DNA from 3 places in the Sporomusa termitida genome. Region 3 is predicted to be linked to each of the others. Evidence: riboswitches for the same ligand, from Rfam matches in the RefSeq annotation. Region 3 holds a riboswitch; each other region holds the start of a gene.
The links. A riboswitch is a leader RNA that binds a small molecule or an ion and turns the genes downstream of it on or off. The one in region 3 is predicted to bind cyclic di-AMP.
Positions count from the first base shown of each region.

Region 1: linked by a shared signal. The riboswitch ahead of SPTER_RS19810 (4-hydroxy-tetrahydrodipicolinate reductase) and the one ahead of SPTER_RS25625 (peptidoglycan-binding protein) in region 3 are both predicted to bind cyclic di-AMP.
Region 2: linked by a shared signal. The riboswitch ahead of SPTER_RS25655 (3D domain-containing protein) and the one ahead of SPTER_RS25625 (peptidoglycan-binding protein) in region 3 are both predicted to bind cyclic di-AMP.

Region 1 covers NZ_CP036259.1:4,250,191-4,254,391, reverse strand. The annotation lists gene SPTER_RS19820 (ABC transporter substrate-binding protein) at 1-244, opposite strand, end outside; gene dapA (4-hydroxy-tetrahydrodipicolinate synthase) at 1,190-2,068, shown strand; cyclic di-AMP (ydaO/yuaA leader) riboswitch at 2,297-2,431, shown strand; gene SPTER_RS19810 (4-hydroxy-tetrahydrodipicolinate reductase) at 2,568-3,335, shown strand; gene SPTER_RS19805 (hypothetical protein) at 3,519-4,201, opposite strand, start outside.
Region 2 covers NZ_CP036259.1:2,361,535-2,365,735, reverse strand. The annotation lists gene SPTER_RS11015 (hydantoinase/carbamoylase family amidase) at 1-521, shown strand, start outside; gene SPTER_RS11010 (hypothetical protein) at 641-1,144, shown strand; cyclic di-AMP (ydaO/yuaA leader) riboswitch at 1,310-1,456, shown strand; gene SPTER_RS25655 (3D domain-containing protein) at 1,504-2,172, shown strand; gene SPTER_RS11000 (DMT family transporter) at 2,328-2,780, shown strand; gene SPTER_RS10995 (acyl-CoA dehydrogenase family protein) at 2,888-4,021, shown strand; tRNA gene SPTER_RS10990 (tRNA-Val) at 4,147-4,201, shown strand, end outside.
Region 3 covers NZ_CP036259.1:2,118,817-2,123,017, forward strand. The annotation lists gene guaB (IMP dehydrogenase) at 1-988, opposite strand, end outside; gene SPTER_RS25625 (peptidoglycan-binding protein) at 1,174-1,809, opposite strand; cyclic di-AMP (ydaO/yuaA leader) riboswitch at 1,813-1,952, opposite strand; gene SPTER_RS09760 (hypothetical protein) at 2,125-2,622, opposite strand; gene SPTER_RS09765 (2-hydroxymuconate tautomerase) at 2,692-2,877, opposite strand; gene SPTER_RS09770 (hypothetical protein) at 3,050-3,610, shown strand; gene SPTER_RS09775 (TVP38/TMEM64 family protein) at 3,683-4,201, opposite strand, start outside.

The DNA of each region.
Region 1 (4,201 bases), 2.1 Mb from region 3:
TTTTGACTTTGCCCTGGGTGTTGATTTCGTCCCGGGCCAGCTCCAGGCCCTGTTTAATCGCTTCGCCATAAGCAGCGCCGCCACCGGTAAGATACGATACTACCCCGATTTTGGCCGGGGCGCCTGCTTCCGGGCTGGCCGGGGCTGCCGGCTGGCTGCCGCCGCAGCCGGTGACTGAAGCGGCAAATACCAGGGCCAGGGTAGCTGAGGACCACTTTTTGATACTACTGCGCACATTAAACATATAAATTCTCCACCTTTTCTTTTTTTTAATGCTGCCGCTAACGGTATGACAACAACTAAATGCCTTAACCCTCCCTAAGAAAAGTAAAAACCCCTACTGACAGATCGCTCTGCCAGTAGGGGCGAATTCGCGGTACCACCCTACATTGTACTCTTATGCCCGTTGGTATGACGGGACATTCCCTTAACGCCGGGCCGCGCTTCAATCTGATGTATACTTCATAATGTATACATGTCAACTGAAGAGTTCATGGGCGAGGTAACGGCAACAGTCACACACCGGCTTACACCAACCGCCGGCTCTCTGGAGCGTTTCTCCTGTTGCTTTCATCCCAATCATCACTTGTGGTGATTTAATTAGTCAATTTTCTCTTGCAAAGGCCAGCTTGTTTACAGTTTGATTCGTTTACCGGCATTATGCAGCGGGGGTTGTTTACTTATTATTCATTATCACAGGACAACGGTTTTTTGTCAATAGGGTATAACAAAACATTTTAACGCTCGATACAGATGTAATTTTGATTCTGGCAGAATAGGCAGGTCAGCTGTTAAATTCATGCTGATGCGGCAGGATTTCTGCTGCCGGAATTGGAATATTGATAGTATTTGTGTAAGTAAATCAGAGAATTACTCTGTTCTGTCGTTAAAAAGCAGCTTTTAGTGTGTGGCAGGGAGAGGTATGTCCCTGCGGCTGAGAATAAATATTAACAATGACAGCAGGGGGTAAGAGCGGGCGACAGCAGGTAATGACTTTTCTGAAATTAGGCGATAATGGCCGGGAAAGATGCTTTTTTTATCCGGAATATGGTAGAATAATAAAGTAAATAACACTCCACCATAAGGCGTGACGTGTGCTGTTTTGCCAACACATACGGTTGCCCGGCTTTTTAACGCGTTGTATAAGTGAGATCTAATGTAAAAATATTAAATAAAGGCGGTTAGACTAATGAAAAAACCATTATTTACCGGCTCCGGCGTAGCTATTGTAACTCCCTTTACACACAATGGCATTGACTATCAGGCGTTCACAGAGCTGATTGAGTTTCAGATTAAAGGCGGGTCAGATGCCATTATCATCTGCGGCACTACCGGCGAAGCCTCCACAATGCCGGATGACGAGCATATTGCCGCGATTAAATTTGCGGTAAACGCAATTAACAAACGGGTACCGGTTATTGCCGGTACCGGCAGCAATGATACCCGGCATGCCATCGAATTATCGAAAGCAGCGGAAGCAGTTGGGGCTGACGGGTTATTATCGGTTACGCCATATTATAATAAAGCTACACAAAAGGGCTTGTACGGGCATTTTAAGCTTATTGCCGACAGTGTCAGCATACCGTTAATCCTGTACAATGTACCCGGTAGAACCAATTTAAATCTGAATCCGGAGACGATAAAAGCATTGGCAGCAATAGACAATATTATTGCCGTTAAAGAGTGTAACCTGGGTCAGGTCGGCGATGTGGTAAATCTGTGCGGTGAGGATTTTACCGTATATTCCGGTGATGATAACATGGTCTTGCCGGTATTGTCACTCGGTGGTAAGGGGGTTATCTCGGTTATGGCCAACATCATCCCCCGGGATACTCACGATATGGTGATGAAATTCATCCAGGGAGATGTTGCCGGTGCCATCAAACTGCAACTGCAGACCCTTAATCTTATCAAAGCATTATTTAGCGAGGTAAACCCGATTCCGATTAAAGCCGCTGTTAACCTGCTGGGGTATAAGGCCGGTCAATGCCGGATGCCGTTAACCGAAATCAGTGAGGACAATCTTGAGCTTCTCCGGTCTGAAATGAAGGCTTACGGGCTGATTTAACCATGTTTACGTGCTAAGACTCCTGCCGTCAGGCCGCACGCAGGAGTTTTACCGTTTTGCTGACATGGGGACGGTGGTTTTGTCTTGTAAATAGTCGTTATAAATGATATGATTTAAGAACGGCGTAAGTTGATAGGTTAGGCAGCAATGATAGGTGCCACTATCACTTAAAGTTGTAAATAAAAGGGAAATAAGGTATTATTAAACATAAGGAGTCTCTGTTTGGGCTAACGGCAATCGCCGAGTTTCATTTAATGGAAGCGGGGGAACCATTTTTGGGGTGAATCCTGGGTAAGCCAGGTAGGGCGAATTTCTTTCTGCCCGAATCCGTCAGCTAACCTCGTAGGCGTTGAAAGAGAAGGATGTATTTGTCCTGCCGTTCTTCAAAGGCAATTAAATGTCTTTGAGGATCCTTCTCAAAAGCTGGTTTTGAAAGTTTTCTATCACATGCAGGATGGCGGTAGAAAAAAAACAAACTACAGTTTTAAGGAGGAATATAATGGGGAAAATCAGGATTGGTATTTTCGGTTTTGGGAAAACAGGTAAAGTTGTTGCTAATGAATTTTTGCAGGACAGCTTATTTACTCTGGTTTGGGTAGTTCGCAAAGGTGATACTGATCATCAAAAATATGCCAGCCGTTTGTTGGGGCATGAGTTTGATGCAGGGGAAATATTCTCTGCTGATGACATTGATGATAGTTTTTTTAGAGAGAGGCCGGTAGATGCTTTGGTAGATTTTTCGGACTCGACGGGTGTATATTTGTACGCAAAAGCAGCGCAGGCGGGAATACCCATTATTTCCGCCATTTCCCAATATGAACAGGAAGAACTGGAAATACTGAAATCCTATGCAGAGTTTGCGCCTGTACTTTATTCTCCTAATATTACGTTAGGGATTAACGTATTGATGGTTGCGGCGCAGATTTTGCAAAAAATAGCGCCCCATGCCGACATTGAGATCGTTGAGGAGCATTTTAAAGGGAAAAAAGAGGTATCGGGAACCGCGAAAAGAATTGCCAATGTGCTTAGCCTTAATGTGGAGGAGCATTTGAATTCTATCCGCGTCGGCGGCATTGTTGGCCGCCATGAAATCATCTTTGGCATGCCGAACCAGACGATCCGGCTGTCCCATGAAAGCATCAGCAGGGCCGCTTTTGGCCAGGGTGCTATTTTTGCAGTAAATTTTCTGATCGGCAAGTCGCCGGGAATGTATACGATGGAAACGATCATTGCCGAGATGTTCAGGCAGAATATCCCTGTATATTAGCTTGACCGTAATGTTTCTGGGCTGAAGACTGACAGGCAATGTTTTGGTATTCACTGACAGAGTGCAGCGAGTAAGCAGCTTTCCCTAATTAGGGCAAGCTGCTTTGGTTTGTACCCTGTTAAACTGTGGTGGCCCCTCCTCTAAGCAGGACTCCGGCAGCAGGTCTAGATTAATCTCTTATTTTTACTGCGCGTTTTTTACCCAGACTTCGCAGCCCTGGAACGGATTTGCCGTCCCCAGATATAGTTTTTGGTCAGAGGCAGCAAATAAGTTGCTTACACCATAATTATAGGGATTACCCAAACCATTTAGAGAAACCGGCAGCCAGAGAATGCCGTCATTTGATTCCCAGAGATCACAGCCAAGTGATCTGTAGCCGATAATATAGAGCGCTTTAATCAGATAAGCGGAAAAGATTAATCTAAGAAATTGTGTAATTGAGTCCGCCGTATTAGCCGGCAGCAATGATTCCACGACATCAGGGATCACAGAGATAATCTGCGGTATCAGATTATTCCAGCTCCAGGTGCCAAGATAAAGTTTGTCGTCGAAAGCCTGGATCTGCCAGCAGTAGCCATTGGTTAGATCGCCGAAGCCGGAAGGATAGCCGCTTAACGGCAGACCGCGCGTGCCGGTTACTGGTTCTGTGGGGCTGACCGGGATGCCCCCTACTATTAATTCCCAGCTGTCATCGGGCGCAACCCGGATGACATCAAAGCCCTTCGGCGCTACCAGCGGAGCGTCAGGGCTGATGCTTAGAATCGCTGCTTCAATGGCCGTACCAATGTAGATATGGCCGTTAAACACCGCCAATGAAGAGGGGTGTTCATTGCGGGCGTCGCCGGCGCCCTTATCGACAACCAGCT
Region 2 (4,201 bases), 240 kb from region 3:
ACGCACTGGTGAGCGCCGCTATGATTGTGCTGGCCGTGAGGAATATCGCGGCCGAGCATGATTACCAGGGGACAGTCGCCACCGTGACAACGCTGAAAACATATCCGGGAACCCCGGCGTTAATTCCCGCCGTGGTCGAAATGTGGGTCGAGATAAATGGCACAAAACATGAAAGTATCATTGCTATTCTGCAGGCTATAAAAGATGAAGTCAGTATGATTGCTGACGATCATGACACACCGGTAGCCATTGAGGTAATCTCATCTGAAAAACCGTTTATGCTTGATCAAACCATCGTCAGTACACTGGAAAGTGTCTGCCAGGGACTAAAACTTTCCAGTCTGCGCCTGGACGACCGCATTGGCTATGATGTGGTGAATATGGCCCATCTGGCCCCGGCCGGGCTGATATTAATCCCCGGCGGCGAAACGGCCGGCAACGGCAGCCGCCGGGCGGCACAAGCCGCGATTGGCGCCGGCGTCGACGTATTGACAGCCATGCTGCAGCAATTAGCAAAATAAGGGCCCAAACCGCCTGTTTGCCCTGCGAGCAGGCTTTTTCTTAAACTTACCACTATTTTTTATGTAAACCTTATGGTAAAATATCATTTGAACCACATCAGATGAAAGGAGTGCTAACCTTGAAGAAAATAGTAACCGCGGTTTTGTTGATGGTTTTTGTAATGCCGCTTTCATTTGCTTTACCCAAGGCTGAGGCTGCTTTCTTAGAGGATCAACTGGCTGAAGCGGCTGGCACTGGTGCCGCTGCTCAATTACAGCAAATTCTTCAGATGACAGATAATCTTGCGGACAGAGAAGCCTTGTTAGGTACCCTTGCCAAGAGTGCCCTTGAACGTTCAGGCAATACCGCTGCAGTTAACGATATTACCACTATGGCCACCCAGCTGCTCATGCAGGATCAGGCCGTAATCAAAGAAAATCTGGTTAAGGCGGTAGAAACAGCTGCCCGCAGCAGAGTCCAGCAAGAGGTAACTACCCGGCTGTCCGGTTATCAAACAGAAATGGCTGTACTCTCTTCCCTGCTGAATAACAGCAATATGTTAATGCCGGATGCGGTAAAAAACAGTAATGCCATTAGCAGCATTATGCAGGGCAGCCCGAGAACAATTGACGTGATCAACTAACCGGCTCAGGCCGGTTCTTTTTTTTGCACCGTTTCCCCACCTGTTGCCGGGGGAGCAGAATAACTGAGAATTGCCAATGCAGGCTTACCTAATTAACGAAAAAAGAGGATAAGGAAAAATTACAGGGTTTTACTAAATTTGACCAATAGTCCAATCCGGTATACTATAGATATAATGCCGAATCTTTACAGGTACGGGGGAACCAAGACAGTAGACACAGGGGATAATCCGTTGAGAACGGAAGGGCGTATTCTAATTCTCTCTTTTCCCTATCCCGACAGCTAACCCCGGAGGCTAACATTGCGAGGTTGTTTGTGGTACTACTAACCTCGAAGACTTATCGTAAGAGAGGTGATACATTGAATAAAGCCCTTTTTGCCATAATTCTTTGCCTTGCCTTACTGCTTAGCATCAGCAATCCTTTGCCAGGAACGGCGGTGTCACCACCGGCAGCTGAGACACAGCAGGTTATCGTATCCTCACCGGCGGCGACAGAAGCTGAAGAAGCAGCTGGGCCGCCCGAACCGCCGCCGCTGACTATGGGCATGCGCGGCGATAAAGTCCGCGTTGTCCAGAAGCTGCTGGCAGACGGCGGCTTTTATGCCGGCAATATTGACGGTGTTTACGGTCCCATTACCGCCAACGCCGTAAGAGCATTTCAGCGCAGCACCAGTCTGGAAATCACCGGCACTGTTGACAGGGAAACCTTTACCTATCTTGAGCGGGCAACGGGTGAGCCCAGCCGCTATAGCCGGTCGCTGCTTATGAAAGCATCGGCCTATACGGCCCATGATCCCGGCAATGGCAGTTATACCTATCGCGGCAATCTGCTGCGCCGGGGCATGGCCGCTGTTGATCCGACGGTAATTCCGCTGGGAACCCGGTTGTACATCAAAGGGTACGGCTACGCCATCGCCGATGATATTGGCGGGGCTATTAAGGGGCAGCGGATTGACCTGGCTTTTGAAAATCGCCGTGAGGCTTTGAACTTTGGCGTTCGCAAAGTAACCGTCTATATACTGGACTAACAAGCAGGCCTGCCGCCTGCTTTTCCATTTGCCGCCGATTACCGGTTTCTCCCGGAATATTAAAGAGCCCCTGGTATTATACTACATTCATCCGGTACTTGCTGCCGGCTGTGTTTATTGCCCAGGCTTGATATTGCGATGGGAGTGTGTTCGGATTGAATCTGTTTTCAGGTGAAATGCTGCCATTGGTATTGGCGTTAATCTCAGGCGTGCTGATGGCGGTCCAGGGATCGCTGAATGCCCTGCTGAGCAAAGCGGTCGGCCTCTTAGAGGCTACGTTTGTCGTGCAATTGACCGGAGCCATTCTGGTCATGATTTTATTGTTTGTATTTAACCTGGGGAAAGGCAATCTGTATGCCTGGCAGGCTGCTCCCTGGTATTCCTGGCTGGGAGGTATTATCGGCGTAGGCATCATCTATCTGGTCGCTGCCAGCATCCCCAGTGTGGGGGTGGCTAACGCCACTACCGCCATCATTGTCGGTCAGGTGCTGACCGCGATTATTATCGACCATTTTGGCGGGTTTGGCCTGGAACGCTCTGCATGCAGCCCCCAACAGCTGTTGGGACTGGTATTACTGGCAGTTGGCGCTAAATTATTGTTAAAATAGCGCTTTTTTTTATATTTTTCCCAATTAGGTGTTAACAAAAAAAAAAATTTGCGGTATACTTATCATTAGTATTTTTTGGTTTTATGCTAACCATAAGGAGGCAAAGCATGGATTTTAACTTTACTCCCGATCAATTGGATCTACAGAAAATGGTAAAAGATTTTGTTGCTAAAGAAATTACGCCTCACGCTCTGGAAATGGATAAAGAAGGTGTAGTTCCCCCTGATCTGTGGAAAAAACTTGATGAAGCGGGCTTACTTAATTTAACCGTTCCCGAAGAGTATGACGGACCTGGTCTTGATGCGCTTTCAATTGCTCTTATATATGAAGAATTAGGCAAAGGCTGCGCCGGTGTGGCCACAACAACGGCTGCCAACGCCCTGGCTTCCTATCCGGTGGTTTTATTGGGCACTGATGCCCAAAAAAGAAAAATGTTTGATGTGATAAATAACGGTAAACTGGCGGCCTTTGCCTTAACCGAGCCTGGTGCCGGGTCGGACGCCGGGGCCGTTGCCACTACCGCTGTCAAAGACGGGGATAATTATATTATCAACGGCACGAAGTGCTTTATCACCAACGGCGGTATTGCCGATATCTATATTATCTTTGCCAACACCCGCAAAACTGCCGGCATCCGCGGCCTGACGGCCTTTATCGTCGAACGGGACACACCTGGTTTCTCGGTGGGTAAAGAAGAAGAAAAAATGGGAATCCGGGCCTCCAATACCTGTGAATTGGTGTTAGAGAATGTTTGCATCCCCGCCGCCAACAGGATTGGCCGCGAAGGGGAAGGCTTTAAAATCGCCATGAAAACACTGGATGCGGCCCGGCCGTTTGTCGGCGCCGTGTCGGTCGGCTTAGCCCAGGCGGCCTTTGAACTGGCGGTCAAATATTCGAAAGAACGGGTGCAGTTTGACAAGCCGATTGCTTCCTTCCAGCTGGTGCAGGCCATGCTGGCCGATATGGCCATGCAGATTGAGGCCGCCCGCCTGCTGGTTTACAAAGCTTGCTGGCTGAAAGATCAGGGTGTATCTTACACGAAAGAATCGGCCATTGCCAAGTGTTTTGCCGCCGACACCGCCATGAAGGTTACTACAGATGCGGTGCAGGTGCTGGGGGGTTATGGGTATTCTAAAGAATACCCGGCGGAAAAATACATGCGCGATGCTAAGATTATGCAGATCTATGAAGGCACTAATCAAATTCAGCGTCTGGTTATTGCCAATAACATTCTGTACTAAACAGCCAATCGCCACCGCTTGCCGCGCCTGGCAGCAAGGTCCAAATGGCGTTTAGCCTGGCTGGGGCCTGACAAATTACTGCTTGACTTTTTGAGTTAATCCTAATATAATTTAACGTGTGTTAAGGGATTATAGCTCAGTTGGTTAGAGTACTACGTTGACATCGTAGGGGTCACTGGT
Region 3 (4,201 bases):
CATTGGCGGCCCTGGCGCAGTTATAAATGGCAGTTATTTGCGGTACGCCAATACCGGCAATGACCCGGGTAGTGCAAATCGAACCAGGTCCAATACCTACTTTTACTGCATCGGCGCCGGCTTCAATCAAATCACGGGTAGCCTCGGCTGTGGCAACATTACCGGCAATCAGATCAATGGCGGGGAAGGCATCTTTAATTTTTCGCACTGAGTCCAGTACACCCTGGGAGTGGCCATGGGCAGTATCTACAACAATTACGTCAACCTTAGCGCCAGCAATGGCCTCTACCCGCTCCATCATGTCTGACCCAACCCCGACTGCGGCCGCAACCAGCAGGCGGCCTTTGCCGTCTTTGGCAGAGTTCGGATATTTTTGGGCTTTTTCAATATCTTTAATGGTAATAAGACCCTTTAAATTTCCCTCAGCATCAAGAAGTGGCAGTTTTTCGATCCGGTGCTCGCGCAAAATGGCTTTGGCTTCTTCCAGCGAGGTGCCGACATGGGCGGTGATAAGATGCTCTCTGGTCATACAGTCGGAGATTTTACGGCTTAAATCAGTTTCAAAACGTAAATCGCGGTTGGTCAGTATTCCCACCAGCTTATTATTGGTGGTAACAGGAACCCCTGAAATCCGGTATTTCTCCATAAGCTCGTGAGCATCCTGCAGCGTATTGTTAGGCGATAAGAATATCGGGTCAACAATTATACCATGCTCAGACCGTTTGACTTTGTCAATTTCATTGGCCTGACGGGCGATCGGCATATTTTTATGGATTACCCCGATGCCGCCTTCACGCGCCATGGCAATCGCCATCCGGGCCTCGGTAACGGTATCCATTCCGGAGCTGATAACTGGAATATTAAGCTTGATATTTTTAGTCAAATATGTAGCTACTTCCACTTCCCTGGGCAGTACTTCCGATTTTGCCGGAACCAGCAAAACATCATCAAAAGTTAACCCTTCAGGACCGAATTTGTTGTCAAACATTGACTAAACTCCTTTCACTAGTGCCTTGGCCAGGTTGAAAATTCAGGTTAAATCCGGTCAAGGTACTAAACACATCTAATAGGTATTTCTCAATATAATAACATAAATAAAGTTACCAAATCTACCATTTTTCATGTCTTTATAAAAAATAAAAATAATGCCTGGTATTGTACCAGGCATTTCTATTAACTAAGAACATATACTTTAACCTTTTGGACACCAAAATCATAAGCCTTAGCTACAGAAACCATGGCAATGTCAATACGGTTGCCTTTAATTGCACCACCGGTATCTTCAGCTATGCCATACATGCCGCTGCCGTCAGCAAACTGAATATATACCCTTGAGCCCAGCGGAATTACCCGTGGGTCAACGGCAATCACACCTGGACGTATCTGAGTGCCCATATACGTCAGGTTGCCCCATTGGCCATTATCATGCGGGCCGGGGGCATAGGCCGTAGCTTTGATGTCCAGAACGGATTTGTAACGTTCTGGTGCACTGCCGCGTGATACCTCTGTTCCCCGCTTGTCCAACAGCAATTGAAAGGTAGCCTGCCCAACAATACCGTCGGCAGCAATATTTTTAGCCTGCTGGAATGCCAGGACCGCTTGTTCGGTAGTTGCACCAAATACGCCATCAACCGCAAGGTTATAGCCTAGATCATTAAGCCGGCTCTGAAGCTCTTGTACATCCTGCCCTGCCATACCAGGTTTGAGTGCCTGATCACCTAAAGCGGCAGAGACTGGTGCCAGCCAGAGAGTGACTGTCAGAACAGCCAGCACACCGGTACTGCCTATAATTTTTTTGATGTTTTTCATTAAAACACCCCTTTCTAAAGCCTACGAGGTTAGCTGACGGGTTCGGGATAAAGGGAAATCCCTACCGCAGAACGCGGATTCACCCCAAAAAATGGGTTCCCCATTTTCCTCATAACAACAAGGAAATTCGGCTTGTCGATAGTGTACATGATTTTTGGCTATAAAGCAAGTCAATATAAGTTCGTTTATTAATAAATAACAACTATTAACTTTGTTTTTTGAGCGTATCCCCGGCAATGCTTGGGTTTTTAATCATTCAAAATACGACCTGCAGAAAAAGTAACGGAGGCTGCAGTTTGCAGCCCCCCCTTCCGGCTATCCTTCTTTACCTAACATAAACGGTGCAAAGCCGAGCTGTCCCCAATAATGATTAAGTAAGGATTGAATAATACCGGCCAAACGTCTCCGCATCATTTTTTTGGTCTCGGCTAAGGAATGGAAAAACAATCTGGTCGCAGGATGGGCGCTATTGGCGGCTGCCTGTTGGTAATATTGGGCCGATCGGTCAAACAGGGTATATACAGACCAGAGGGCTGTAAGGGCAGGCAGGTTTACCGAATCTGTCGCCGGCTTGTCCCGGTGTGTGAACTGCTGCCAGTCCGAGTCACTGCCAAGCAGCCCGGTAGTTTCGACAACCGGGTATTTGTCAATATTAACATCTGTGGCACTGGCAACAGTAAGTAATGCATAGAAGTTTTCCTGGAATTTGTTAATCAGAGCCATTGCCGGTAAAGGGCCGGTATTGGCTGATAGTAGTGTAATTTGATTATTCAGTGCAGTTTCCAGTTCAAGCGCAAATTGCAGCGGCAGCATGTTAGTGAGTCACCACCTTTTTATTATATTAGGAAATTAGGCCATTTCCTAATATAATGGCCTAATTGATTATCTATCTGCTGCTAATATGCCAGCCTTGGCAATATGTTGGGTTGGGGCCTCGCGTAACACAATGGTTACCGCTTCCGGCGGGCATTTAGCAGTTTCCACAATGGCTGCCGTTATTTTCTTGACCATTTCACGTTTTTGCTCCAAAGAACGACCTTCTAACATGTCGATTTGTACGATAGGCATAGATATCCCTCCCGGTTATTTATAGTTTTTATCTTCGCCATCTATACATATAATCCCTGCTCAATGAATAGAGATTAAATGACTTGGGAAACTCTCTATCACTAATTCATATGATGTAGCATACGATAAACTAGAGTTTCCTAAATCATGTAAAAAAAGAAGGAGGATTTTTATGGCTACCTTAAAAGATATTGAAAGAGTTTACGGGTGCGAAATTAATGCTATTGATACGCCGCCCTTCACTACTACCCTGCCTGTTAATGGCACGGTAGGCCTATGCTCAATTACTGTACCTACACGCCGGGACGCCTACCTGGTACGAGCCGTCATTAACTGGAGCGTAACCTTTACTCCCATATTACCGGCTGTTAATCTCCTTAGCTCCCCCGGCGCTGCTCAAGTCCAATTTGAAATCCTGAAAGACGGCGGCCCTATCGCCCGCGTAACGCAATCGCTTGGGCAACTGGGTTTTATTGTTGGTGCTGTTTTCAATACTACAACTTCCAACTTTGGTATTGCCGCCCTGCAAGTCTTGGATACCAGCTCATTATGCGGTACTTCCAACGAGCTTTCAACTTTCGAAGTTCGCGCCACCAATATCAATTTGACAGTGCCGTTAAGCGTTGTTACTGGTACCATTATTCCCGTCGGGAATGTAGTATCCGCAGTTGGTCATGTATCTCTGGTAGTTGAGCAAGTCGATACTTGCAGGCAAGAAGCTGTAAATTCTTAGCATCAATTTACATGATCAGTTTGCAACGGGCACAGCATAAGATGTGCTCGTTGTATTTGTTTTAAACATGAATTATTTGCGGATATGGCGTTTCTTTCGCGCCTTGCGCCACCACATGCCACCGTAGATTGCAGCCACCAAAGCAATAATAAGAATAAGCCGTGTGCTATTTTCACCGGCAAAAACCAGGTCATGGCCAAGTAAAACCTTGATGATTACCGGCGGCAGTTTGCCGATACCTGTGGCTAGTAAAAAGTCTTTGCAAGAAATCCTGCTGATTGCAGCCACGGCGGTAATAATTCCTGACGGGGCTAAGGGCAGCAGCCTGGCAAGCAATAGCGCTTTGAAGCCGTTGGCAGCACTATAGTCATCTACCTGCTTCAAATAGGAACTTTTCTTAATCCAGCGCTCGACCGACGTGCGAAAGAAGTACCGGGCAAAGATAAACATGGCTATTGCGCCAATCACTTCGCCAACCCAGGAAATAACGATGCCTCCCCATAACCCGAATACAATACCGGCTGCCCCGGAAAGAATCATAAACGGGAAAACAATGGTAAATGTCATGACAACAAATAAAATGAGCGTAAC